Regions from separate parts of the Virgibacillus sp. W0181 genome, predicted to be linked through region 2. Evidence: riboswitches for the same ligand, from Rfam matches in the RefSeq annotation. Region 2 holds a riboswitch; the other holds the start of a gene.
The links. A riboswitch is a leader RNA that binds a small molecule or an ion and turns the genes downstream of it on or off. The one in region 2 is predicted to bind thiamine pyrophosphate.
Positions count from the first base shown of each region.

Region 1 (6,401 bases), on a different contig from region 2:
TTTTGAAAAAGCTGATAGCAGTGTTCCAAGGCTTAATGCAGTTATTGCCAATAAAAATGTGATGACGAGCACCGCAATAAATGACCCGCTCATGTAAAGGTCGAGAACATAGATCGAGAACCCCGCAATTATGATTGATTGTATAATAATGAATATGCCGAATCCACTTAAATAGCCGACAACAATTTCCCACCGCTTTAAAGGTGTTGCGAGCAGTCGTTCCAACGTCCCCTGTGTACGTTCGCGTAAGAAGGAAACGCCGCCAATTAAAAATACGAAAAAGAATACAAAATAACCTATAAGAACCGGCCCTGTCTGATCAAATAAGTTAAGATCGGATGATCCGTGGAAAAAATCGATGTCTCGACTGAATGGGCTTGGGTTCATTTGATCTGCTGCTCCGTTCATTACTTTTTGAACAGCTGATGTCGCTGTTGGGTCGCTTCCTTCCATCATAATATTCAAAGTCGAATTATCTACCATTACATGGGCATCGACAGTGCCGTTTTTTAATGCGTTTTCCGCTTCATTTTTCGTTAATGTTTTAATTGATGAGTCTTGATTTTCCAACGCCGTCTCCAGTTGATTTGGTACGTCCGTAACTGCAATGACAGGCTCATAAGGATCTAAATCCAACACAAGCCAGAGCAAGGTCATAACTAGCAATGGGGCAATCATCATTAGTGCAATGCTCCGCTTATCTCTAATAAATTGCTGAACAATTCGTTTAATAATTGCGCGTATACGCATGATTACCACCTCCAAAGTTAAATATTAATGTATTGTGATTGGTACGTTTCTGGTAGTGAGTAGTTGTTTTATCATGGCGCTTTGTTCATCGAAATACCATTTTGCCGATTATCATTTTAAACAGAGTAGCTGGCGCTTCCAAAGTATAAAAATGCCTCTTCCAAGGTTTTCGTGTTGCTCCGCTCTTTTAATTCTGTTGGACTTCCTTCTGCGGTTACATACCCATCCCGCAATAATGACAGTCGATCACATTTTGCTGCTTCATCCATGACATGTGTTGTTATTAATATGGTCGTCCCCTGCTTTTGAAGCTCCTTCAATTCCTCCCATATCGAGGCGCGCAAAACTGGATCTATTCCAACGGTAGGTTCATCAAGAACGAGCAGCTGCGGTTCATGTAACAGAGCAATAGCGAGGGACATGCGGCGCTTCATCCCACCAGAATAGTGTTCTACTTTTTTATCCAAATGTTCGGTTAGACCAACGATATTAGCTACTGCATGAATACGTTCTTTCTGTTTTGTCTTTCGTATTTTATAAATGTTGGCAAAAAAACTTAAATTTTCCCGACCGGTAAGTTCGCTGTATAGTGCATCTGATTGTGCCATGTAGCCAACGTTTTGCATTACGTTTAGTGATGGAATTTTTTCGTCATTAATACGTACCGTTCCAGCAGTTGCACCTAAAAGCCCAATAATAATTTTTACGAGTGTCGTTTTCCCTGAACCCGATGGACCAAGCAGCCCAAAAAGTTCTCCTTTAGAAACGGATAGATTGATTTCTTTTAAAACTGATTCCGTCTTAAAACTTTTTTGAATATTTCCGAGTGTAATAAATGACATGTTTACCCTCCTTGTTATTGAAGTTTTATTTTAATGAGTGATTACTCACTTTTTATTTTATATGATTCTTCCTATATTGTAAATAGTTCCATTTTATTTTTATTCATTTATGAAAAAGGTTTTTTTGGCATTGCACTGTCGTTCGTTCGGGTCCTGCCTACTGTCAACTCGCCCCCTATTTGCAACGAGGTCTATTTTATGGCATACTAGTTCTGTAATGCATTACATGTTCAAAAGACGTTTTGAGCATTTGGCTTATCGCCAAGTACAATTTTATAGCTTTTATGTGGGGGAGCTGGTTATGCTGGCTGAGATTGCATCCTTAAGATGCTAACCCTTTGAACCTGATCTGGTTGGTACCAGCGGAGGGAACATTTCATATGTATCTTAATGTGAATAACCGATGCGCTAAAGGCCGAACCTTTGGCGCATTTTTATTTTGTTCGGGAAAATATAATTCCATGACTTCTTCAATCCATTGATCAGTGTTCGGGTTAATATACGACTCACTTTGCCAAATTAAACATGACAATCAGCTAAAACTCTAGTGATCTATCATCGTTGTTTTTGTAGCAGGTGTTTGCATATTGGGCCATATCCGCAGCTTTTATACGGATTAGTTAGGTTGAGCTCAATGGCAGGTCTCATTGCTGGCAGATGAAGGAACAACTCCACATAAACGTGTAAACAGGTTGAAACATCATAAGGAGGAATACAGTTGAAAAAAGTTTATTCGTTTTTATTTATTTTTGTACTTGTATTGATGGCGGCGTGCGGGGATGATAATGAGAACACAAATGAATCGTCCGAAGACAATGCCGATAACGCTGAGCTAACACCGGTGAAATTTGCACTGGACTGGACACCGAATACGAACCATACGGGAATTTATGTTGCCAAAGAAAAAGGATATTTTGAGGAACAAGGATTGGATGTAGAGATTTTACTACCCGGAGAAGTAGGAGTTAATCAGCTGCTTGCTGCAGGGAAAGCGGATTTTGGGGTTAGCTACCAAGAAGGTTTAACGCAAGCACGTTCGGAGGGGTTGCCGATTGTTTCAGTTGCAGCAGTGATACAACATAATACTGCAGGCTATGCTTCACCAGTAGAAAAAGATATTACCGAGCCAAAAGATTTCGAAGGGAAAAAATTTGGTGCATACGGCTCTGATTTGGAAAAAGCGATGATGACAACATTGATGAATAATGATGGTGCAGATGTAGAAGAAGTTGACTTTATTACGACCGGTGATTCCGACTTTTTCGTCGCTGTAGAAAGGGACGTTGATTTCTCACTCGTTTATTACGGCTGGACTGGAATTGAAGCAGAGCTTAGAGGTGTAGATTTGAATATGGTTTATCTTGCCGATTATTCCGATAAGCTTGATTTCTATACGCCAATTCTAGCAACGAGCGAGGATATGATTGACGCAGACCCGGAAACAGTAAAAGCTTTTACTGCGGCTGCGGTGAAAGGATATGAATTTGCGATTGAAAACCCGGAAGAAGCTGCGCAAGTTTTAATTGATGCTGAGCCTGATTTGGATCCAGAATTAGTTAAAAGAAGTCAAGAATGGCTGTCACCTCGATACCAGGATGATGCGGAGCGTTTCGGTATTCAGGAACAGGAAAGATGGCAAAAGTTTGCTGACTTTCTACTAGACAATGAAATTATTGATGAAGCAGTAGATGTAGACAAAGCATTTACGAATGAATTTTTACCTGAAGATTAAACTGTTAAAGTCAGGTGAAATAAAAAATAATTTTTATTATAAGCTTGAATTGTGAAACGGGTTTTATAACGATTGTATAAATTGGATAGCGTGCTTGGCGGGTCATAAGAAAAGCGCAAGCGCCCTGCCTAGAAACGTAGCGACTGGACTGAAGCAACTAAGATAAAGGAATCACGATGAGCACCGCGAATCGATGATGACTTTCACCCGAGGGCATAAGGGCGACTAAGCCTCTGTCTAAAGCCAATCGGCAAGTCTTCTTTATCGCAAGGCGCTGCAGGAAGTCGCCTAGTTTCTGGGCGCTTAAGCTAGACAGCTATACACAATGTTATATACATTCTAATCTTATAAAGAAAAGCACGCTTGTCTCTTCATATATAAAGGTGGTGGTTAAATGGCTAATGCGTTGTTAAGCATTCAAATTATTCCTAAAGTAAACAATGAAGACGTCTATTCATTTGTTGATGAAGCAATTGCAGTAATAGACTCGGCAAATGTGACATTTGAGGTACATCCAATGGAAACGACGATGGAAGGTGAATTATCAGAGCTGTTGAAAATCGTCCAACAAATGAATGAAAAAATGGCAGAACTCGGTGCACCGGGGGTTATTTCACAAGTGAAAATTGCATATCAACCAGAGGGGATCTCGATGAATAAACTAACGGAGAAATATCAATGAAGAAAAGCATCTTCGTAAAAAGTTGGCGGCCGATTATTGCAATTATCCTTTTTATTGGATTATGGGAAGTAGCTACGCGTATTTTTTCTATTGAAGATTGGCTGCTTCCCGCCCCTTCTGATATTGTGCGGGAGGCTAAAGACGTTGTCCCAACATTCATGCCACATTTGACTTCCACCATTCAATTGTCTATTTCAGGTTTTTTGATTGGAACGACGGTTGGACTTGGTGTTGCAACGATCTTGCATTTATTGCCGCGTGTGCGGGAAACGTTTTTTCCGTTTATCATTTTATCACAAAACATGCCGATCATCGTGCTGGCACCATTGCTTGTCATATGGTTTGGCTTTAATGCTTTGCCGAAGCTGATAATTATTACGCTCGCATGTTTTTTCCCGATTGCCGTTTCAGCGTTGAGCGGGTTTACGCAAACAAGCCGTGAGTTGGTTCATTACATGAAAATGATGGGGGCGAGTAAGAGACAGTTATTTTGGAAGTTGGAACTTCCACATGCGATTCCTTCCGTATTTTCCGGCTTAAAAATTGCGGGAACGTATAGCGTCATGGCGGCGGTTGTATCCGAATGGCTTGGCGCGCAGAAAGGGATCGGCGTCTTTATGACTTTGGCTGCTTCATCCTACCGTACCCCGCGTGTGTTTGTTGCAATCATTGTTGCGATGGCATTGAGCTTATCCTTTTTCGGTCTGATTTTATTGCTGGAAAAGTTTTTCATTCGGTGGCAGCGGAAAGGAGATGATGCATAATGCTGGAGTTGCGTCAGGTGAGTAAATCTTTTGGCGACAAGCATGTGTTGAAGGAAATTTCCATGCAAGTGGAGGATGGTGAACTTGTCTCATTAATTGGTCCATCCGGGAGTGGTAAAAGTACATTGTTCAGCCTTGTCGGAGGATTGCTCACTCCCGATAGTGGTGATATTTATTTAAATGAGGAGCAAATTACAAACAAAAGCGGATTTATTAGCTATATGCCGCAGCAAGCTTCCCTTTTTCCATGGCGGACGATTCTAGATAATGTGTTGCTTGGCCAAGAGCTGCAAGGAGAAAAAGATGCCGAGCGTGCAATTGCGATGTTGGAGAAGGCTGGGCTTGGAGATGTTGTTCATGCCTATCCCCATGAGCTTTCCGGCGGCATGATGCAACGTGCTGCTTTTATTCGTGCGTTGCTAAGTCCGCAATCAATTATGTGTCTCGATGAACCGTTTTCTGCGCTCGATGAATTTACGCGACTGGACATGCAAAAATGGTTGTTATCTATTTGGGAAGAGCATGATCAGTCAATTTTGTTTATTACCCACAGTATAGATGAAGCATTGTTTTTATCGGATAAAATTGTTATTTTGTCTGCAAATCCGGCAGAAGTGAAGGAAGTTGTAAATGTTCCATTTGCCCGACCGAGGGATGAAGAAATTTTATTAACATCGGAATTTTTACAATGGAAAAAGGATATTATTAAAATAATCCAAGGCGATATGCATTAGTGCATTGCCTTGGATTTTTAATGTAGATGGGTGGGTGTTTAGCGTAATTTTATTTCGGTGTTAATTAGGCTATCGGCTTAAAATGATTATACTAAGGTGAAGTGCCCTGCCACCGCTTTAAGGAGTATATTGGTGCGTCGGTTACACACGTTTTTCTCATGGTGATGTCCTCTAACCCTGACGCGCGATCCCCTTTTTCAATTTAAATAACTCCCTTATTATCCATTTTAAAAAGCTGTTGCACCATTGGCGACAACAACTTTTTTGATTATTCTTCAGACAAGTACATTATTGTGTTCAATAAAACTTGGGTCCCTTTGCCACAGTCTTCTTTGCTGCTCCATTCAGTTGGGTGGTGGTTTTTTCCGTCTTTCGAACGGACAAATACTATACCGAAATTTGTTATTTTACCGAGTACAAGTGCGTCGTGTCCGGCACCGCACTTCATTTTATGTGCCGGCAAAGAAGCGTCCCAGCAGGCCTTTTCCATTTGTTTAATTACCTCAGGAGAGCAGGCGACAGGCCCTATGTCCAACTTAATATCCGTTTGCAGTTCAACATTTCTTTGTTTGGCGATCATTCGCAGTCTTTGGATTATTTCTTTTTTCATTTGTTGACGAATTGCTTTATCGGTATGCCGGAAGTCTATTGTAAATTCAACGGCTTCGGGAATGACGTTTGTTTCGCCCGGTTTGAAATTCATTTTTCCGACAGTGGCTACTCCTTCCCATTTGACTGCAATTTTTTCAATGAGAGGAAGTGCGACGGCCATAGCAAGCGATGGATCCTTCCTCAAAGACATTGGGGTTGTGCCTGCGTGATTAGCTTCACCGATAAAAGAAACGTTCATTAGTGCAGGGCCTCGTACGTCTGTAACAATGCCGATTGATAAGTCCT
Region 1 is NZ_JBPYCR010000007.1:101,393-107,793, reverse strand. It holds gene ACLIBG_RS04960 (ABC transporter permease) at 1-750, opposite strand, end outside; gene ACLIBG_RS04955 (ABC transporter ATP-binding protein) at 867-1,592, opposite strand; TPP riboswitch at 1,871-1,980, shown strand; gene ACLIBG_RS04950 (ABC transporter substrate-binding protein) at 2,311-3,324, shown strand; gene ACLIBG_RS04945 (thiamine-binding protein) at 3,719-4,006, shown strand; gene ACLIBG_RS04940 (ABC transporter permease) at 4,003-4,770, shown strand; gene ACLIBG_RS04935 (ABC transporter ATP-binding protein) at 4,770-5,504, shown strand; gene ACLIBG_RS04930 (Zn-dependent hydrolase) at 5,773-6,401, opposite strand, start outside.
Region 1: it holds a riboswitch for thiamine pyrophosphate, as region 2 does, so the genes downstream of both, ACLIBG_RS04950 (ABC transporter substrate-binding protein) here and tenA (thiaminase II) in region 2, are expected to answer to the same signal.

Region 2 (6,401 bases):
GCGAATGGCACCAGGGTCAATAGCGAACGTTTGAAAGTCTTGTTGCTGCTGTACAGGTGTGAATCCGGGTGGCGGACCAGCTGGCGGTCCACTCATTTGACCAGTATTGGGATAGTTTGGTCCTTGATTCGGAAACGGATTGTCCTGAAAAGGCGGTGCTCCTGGAAAAGGCGCTCCCGGGCCGTCCGGGGGTTGATTATACGGCGGACGTGGGCCGAATAGTTGGTTCCCCATGTAATCCCACATTTGTCCCCCCAAATATCCAGGTAAATTGAACTGGCGAACTTCATTATCATTAGAACTGTCATAAGAGTAAGGGTACTCGTTATAATGCAAGTTTTCACCTCCTAAATAGCTTCTATATACTATATGGGTTTATGTATCATTTCGTACATAGGAAATAGCGATAGCGCAGTTTGGATTTGAAGATATGAACAAGCGGATATATGAAATACTAAATGTAAATGCATGTTGACTCTAACGTTACGTTAGCATTTTTGCGACTGAGGAAATTGAAGGTAAAAAAGTAGCTGATCTAGCTGGAATTAGCGTGCGAACTTGAACTATATGTTGGGATAGGTATTGGAAGCCAAAAAAGGATTGACTCGTGAATAAGCAAAAAAGTTTTTCGTTATCGTTTGGTCTGAAACCTGGCTATTGTAGAGTGTGAAAAAACTAAAACCGCAAACAATCCCTTTCTACACAGGGACTGTTTGCGGTTTACTTATAATTCATCTACAACTGCCTGTATATCTTGTGCCTTTGTAATTGCAGATATGGTACAGACACCATCTGCACCAGCAGTTATAACGGACGCTGCATTTTCCGCAGTAATGCCTCCAATCCCAACTATTGGCAGAAGCGGGAACATGGTTCGCAAAGTTTGAATCCACTTTGTACCAACGGCATCTTTGGCATCTGTCTTTGTTTTCGTTGCGAAGACCGGTCCTGCCCCAATATAATCAACCAGATGAATAGGGCTTTTGTGTACTTCACTCACATTCGCAACGGAAAGACCAATGATTTTATCGGGAAATCGCTTCCTGATCTTTGCGACATGACTATCGTCTTGCCCAACATGGATACCGTCAGCTTGAAGGAGGTTGGCCAGATCAGGGTCATCGTTAACAATAAATAAAACATCGTGATTGCGGCATTGATCGCGCAATTTTCTTCCAAGCTCAAGGCACTCGTTTCCATGCAACGCTTCAGCTCCTTTTTCTCGGAATTGAAATGCAGTTATTCCTCCTTGAATCGCTTCATTCAATACAGTCTCCGGATCAGTTATACAATTCTGACTCCCCATAATAAAATACTTTCGTAGTTGTCTTTTTAGCGTATTCATTGATTATCCAACAACGCTTTCACGTTCATTGATAAAGCATCAAGGAATACTGGTAAAAAAGTTCCCGCTCCATTAACTGCTTGCTGAGATGCAGCATATTCAGCAGCTAAACCATAAAAATGTAGGGCAGATACTACTTGGTCTTCCAGCTTGTCATCAGTCGTTAAACAAGCGGATAGAATAGAGCCGAGCAAACAACCTGCTCCGGTTATTTTTGTCAGCATTGGATGACCGGATTGATTCGTCAGTAATTTTTTTCCGGTATGGATCAAGTCTGTCTCTCCAGTTACAACGGCAACTGTTTCATACGTTTTTGCGACTTGCTCCACAATTTGTTGTACATTCCCTGTTCCAACAGAGTCGACCCCTTTTGTTTCCCATGGGATGTTAACGAGGTGGGCCATTTCTCCAGCATTCCCTTTAATAACGGTAGGGCGTACATGAGACAATATTTCTTTCAACGCATCTGTACGAAATGGAGTGGCCGCTGCGCCAACAGGGTCAAGTACAATAGGAACACCCTTTTGATTAGCGGATTTTCCTGCCTTAATCATACTTTGCAGTTCATCCGCTGTTAATGTTCCGATATTAATTAACACCCCATCAGCGATGGCGGCCATTGAAGCTGCTTCTTCTTTCGCTTTTGCCATGACAGGTGAACCCCCAAAGGCAAGCAACCCATTTGCAGTAAAATTCATTACAACTTGATTTGTTAAATGGTGAATTAATGGGTTGTTTTTACGGACGTTTTTAATAACGTGCTCTTTCATTGGTTTACCTCCATTCCTCGAGTGGCCCAATGGTTTGTCGGGCCGCTACCATGCCCAATGGCAAAAGATTGCTCGATAGCTGCAGTGACATAGCGTTTCGCTTTCTGCACAGCTTCATGCAATGTGAATCCATGACTCAAATATGCTGTAATTGCAGCGGATAGGGTACAGCCAGTCCCATGGGTATTGTTTGTATCAATTCGATTGGCAACATAACGTTTGATTTGTTTCCCATCAAATAAAATATCGACCGCATCTCCATCTAAATGACCGCCTTTTACGAGTGCGGCCCCGGCCCCGAAGTGTTTTACAATGGTAATCGCTGCTGCCTGCATTTCATCCTCTGTTTGAATCGAATGTTCTGTTATGGCTTCCGCTTCCGGAATGTTTGGTGTGACGATCGTTGTTAAAGGTAAAAGCTGATCTCGCAAATACAGACGGGCATCCATGGCAATTAACGGATCGCCGCTTGTTGTCACCATGACCGGATCCATAACATATGGTGCAGCTACTTGAGTTATTTTCCGTTTTACTATTTTCATCATATCAATATTTGCTATCATTCCGGTTTTAAAAGCATGAACCGGTATATCTTTCCAAACGGAGTTCAGCTGTTGTTCGATCATGGAAAGCGGGAGATGATGGACATCCTGAACACCAGTTGTATTTTGCGCTACGACAGAAGTGATGACGGACATGCCATAGCTTTTTAATTCTTGAAAGGTTTTTAAATCAGCTTGAATTCCAGCACCTCCGGTTGGATCGGTGCCTGCAATGGTCAGTGCGCATGGAACGTGCCCCATTATACACCCACCTTATTTTCCAATGGCCATACTTCACACGTATAAGCCATTTCCCAGAAACTCAGCTCAAGAAGACAGCTTTTCCGAAATGCATCTTTAATTCTAGCGATTTCATCTGTGTTTGCTTTCTCAGCAATTCCATCTAGTTGTTTGCGCATTTCCAGTTCGACAATACCCGGATCTGCATAAAAAGAAATCCACTCGTAAAATGGGTGATCCTCTTGGGGGTTGTATGTCCTTATCAACTCTTTTCCAATGGCGAAATAGGTCCACGGACATGGAAGCAGAGCGGCAACTAATTCTCCGAGACTACCATTATAAGCGTGATACATCATATGTTTTACATAATGATCGGCGGTTGGTGGTAATGGGTACCTTTGCAACTCATCATAGCCAATTCCAATTACATCACAAAAATTGTTATGGGGATGTGCTTCACTATTTAATACAAAATCTATTTGTTTATTAAAAAAAGCAATTTCCTCACGGGACGAGGCTTTCGAAATGGCCACCCCATACAAATGCATAAACGCAGTCAAATATTCGTAATCTGCTTTGACATAATGAATGAGAGCTTCCTTTGGAACATCTCCTTTCCCAATGCCCTGAACAAATGGGTGTTTAAAAATTGCCTCAAATACATCATTATTCTCTTCTCGTAATTGTTTGGTAAACGTCATAAAAATAGCCTCCTTGTAGTGTTTAATGGAAGCTGCAAGGGGGGGAGGAAAGTAGAATGAAAGAGGGAGTGTAAGTATTATTCCTTCAGCTACTTTCCTTCGCTGGTATTAACCAGATCAGGTTCAAAGGGACAAAGGATCATCTCCTTATCTCAGCGTTAGCACCCCTAGCAGTTTCGTCTTATTTTGCTACATACATTTGCTGGTGTAAACCTTCTGTTTGCTTTATCCGGGCAACAATAAACAAGCCAATAAGCGATCCGGATATACTACTAACGAGAAATGGCGGTAAAAAGAACAAAGCGCCGAAAGAAGTTCCAATAAGCAGCTTTGCGAACGGTACGGAAAAGAGGGCCCCAATAATCCCGGTTCCAACTATTTCGCCAAAAGCAGCCCAACTTTTTCTGCCCATATTCTTATACAAATAACCTGCGAAAAAGGCACCGATCATACCACCGGGAAAAGCTAATAACGACCCAAGTCCGAGCATATTTCGGAGGAGTCCGATCATAAAAGCAATCAGAACAGCTGGACCTGGTCCCAGCATGACAGCAGCAATTACATTAACCGCATGCTGAACAGGATATGCTTTTGCAACGCCCGCGGGAAACCAGAGCATTTGTGAACCTAAAGTGCCAATTGCGATAAAAACAGCCATTGTTGTAAGTAATCGTGTACGATTCAAACGGTAATTTCACCTCTTCTCGGTAATTTCAAACAAATTCCAGTTCGTTGAAAATGAAAAAATTCGAGTAATTGGATCTGTACTCTCAAGGTGCTCTTTCAAGGTTAAGGAAAAGATGATTGGTTATAGAAGAGGGCTCACTTGAGATCAGTTTGTGACAACTAGACATCTTTTTACATTTACGCAATCTATTGATATCACTTCTGAGCTTCAAGTCATCAGCAGCTATTATTAATAATGGTCAAAAACATAAAAAGCCGGATCCGTAAATAAGGACCCAGCTTGGAAGGAACGATCGTCGTATTGCATCGTAATTACTACTTCCCTCCGCTGGTATTAACCAGATCAGGTCCTTAGAGTCGAAAAGACACACTTTTCTCTCAGCCCATTAATAGGGCACCCCTAGTAGATTTCTATGGAATAATTTTGTTTGTATACTCACCATACCAAATACGCTGTCTTTTGTCATGCTTAATTTAGGAAAAAGAGTCTGGTAGATTTTTTTAGGAGATAATTTCACCATTAATATAGTATCTATGACCGTTTTAAGATAACAACTCATGGAGGGAATTGTCGTATCTATATTCATTTTTTAAAAGATAAGAATGTATATAATTTTGTGCATAGCTGTCTAGCTTCGACGTACAGGAAGTTCTAGTGCAAATCTTTTCGGTGGGGCGAGCATTTATGCGCAGTCCCAGGCGGAGCCACAGGACGTGGCGTTCTAAGCCTGCTAGCCCAGAAACTAGGCGACTTCCTGCAGCGCCTTGCGATAAAGAAGACTTGCCGATTGGCTTAGACAGAGGCTTAGTCGCCCTTATGCCCTTGGGTGAAAGTCATCATCGATTCGCAATGCTCATCGTGATTCCTTTATCTTAGTTGCTTCAGTCCAGTCGCTATGTTTCTAGGCAGGGCGCTTGCGCTTTTCTTTATATCAGCATAGGCTTCATTTTTTTATGTTAATACATTGCAATGCGATGTGCATCGTATTACAATAGTAGGAAATATGCGTTGGGGGTGTACCCGTGGACAAGGAAATGATGAAGGGAAGTATTGATCTTTTATTGCTCTCATTAATCGAACAACGTGATTTGTATGGTTATGAAATGACAAAAATTTTGAAAAAGATAAGTGATGATACGTATGAAATGAGTGAAGGGACTTTATACGCTTCATTAAAACGAATGGAACGGAAGCAATGGATTCAATCGTATTGGAAAGAACTCGATAAGGGCAGACGAAAATATTATTATATAACGGATGATGGAAAGCAAGAGCTCGTTAATAAACAAAAAAACTGGGAATGGATGAATACAATTGTCCGCAAAAGCTCTGAGGGTCTCGTATGAGTGTGAAATTAGATGCTTTCGTCCAAGCGATCAGCGCACAAATCGATGGAACCAAAACGGAGAAAGCAGAAATACACGAGGAAATCCGTGATCACCTGGAGCTTTCCGTTGAACATTGGGTGCAGGAAGGGTACAACAGAAAAGAGGCAGAGCAGTTAGCAATTGACCAATTTGGCGCGTCAAAAAAGATCGGCACAGAAATTCAAGAAGCGATGTTCCCTTATCGGAAATTATTATTGCTTGTGCTTGCAATCTCGTCGGTATGCTATTCCGTGCTTTTCTATGTCACTCAGCTGTTTGTGGAAGGTGACGCGCTCATTGTCTGGCTGGTCATTTCGATGGCATCGAGCTCCATACTTTTTTTATTCGCTTATCAGGCATTCCCTGCAATGGATCGTAAAAGGTGGTTGAACAGCACGCTTATCATTCATGTGTTCGTCTATCTTCTTGGTTTTTCAGGGGTACAGTCTAATCAATTTATTTCCGTAATATTTTCTTTTGTAGCTTTATTTATAGTTCTGCTCGGTATTGTACTCGTATACCGGACGACGATTGTTGATTTTTCGTATCAACAAAATGATAAAAAACAAGTCAAATATTTGCATGTTTATAATATAACAATAGGGATAGCTTTAACTGGGATTACGTTATTTTTTTTATGGGCATTTTTAGCCTTTTCCGAAGGTTGGTTGATCGGGTATATGTTTATTTTTATTCCACTTGTTTGTTGGATTGCAGCGTACATTGTTCAGATCCAATTAGGGAAAAG
Region 2 is NZ_JBPYCR010000009.1:32,099-38,499, forward strand. It holds gene ACLIBG_RS05680 (hypothetical protein) at 1-336, opposite strand, end outside; gene thiE (thiamine phosphate synthase) at 725-1,345, opposite strand; gene thiM (hydroxyethylthiazole kinase) at 1,342-2,115, opposite strand; gene thiD (bifunctional hydroxymethylpyrimidine kinase/phosphomethylpyrimidine kinase) at 2,112-2,918, opposite strand; gene tenA (thiaminase II) at 2,918-3,598, opposite strand; TPP riboswitch at 3,676-3,777, opposite strand; gene thiW (energy coupling factor transporter S component ThiW) at 3,780-4,283, opposite strand; TPP riboswitch at 4,589-4,697, opposite strand; gene ACLIBG_RS05710 (PadR family transcriptional regulator) at 5,309-5,632, shown strand; gene ACLIBG_RS05715 (permease prefix domain 1-containing protein) at 5,629-6,401, shown strand, end outside.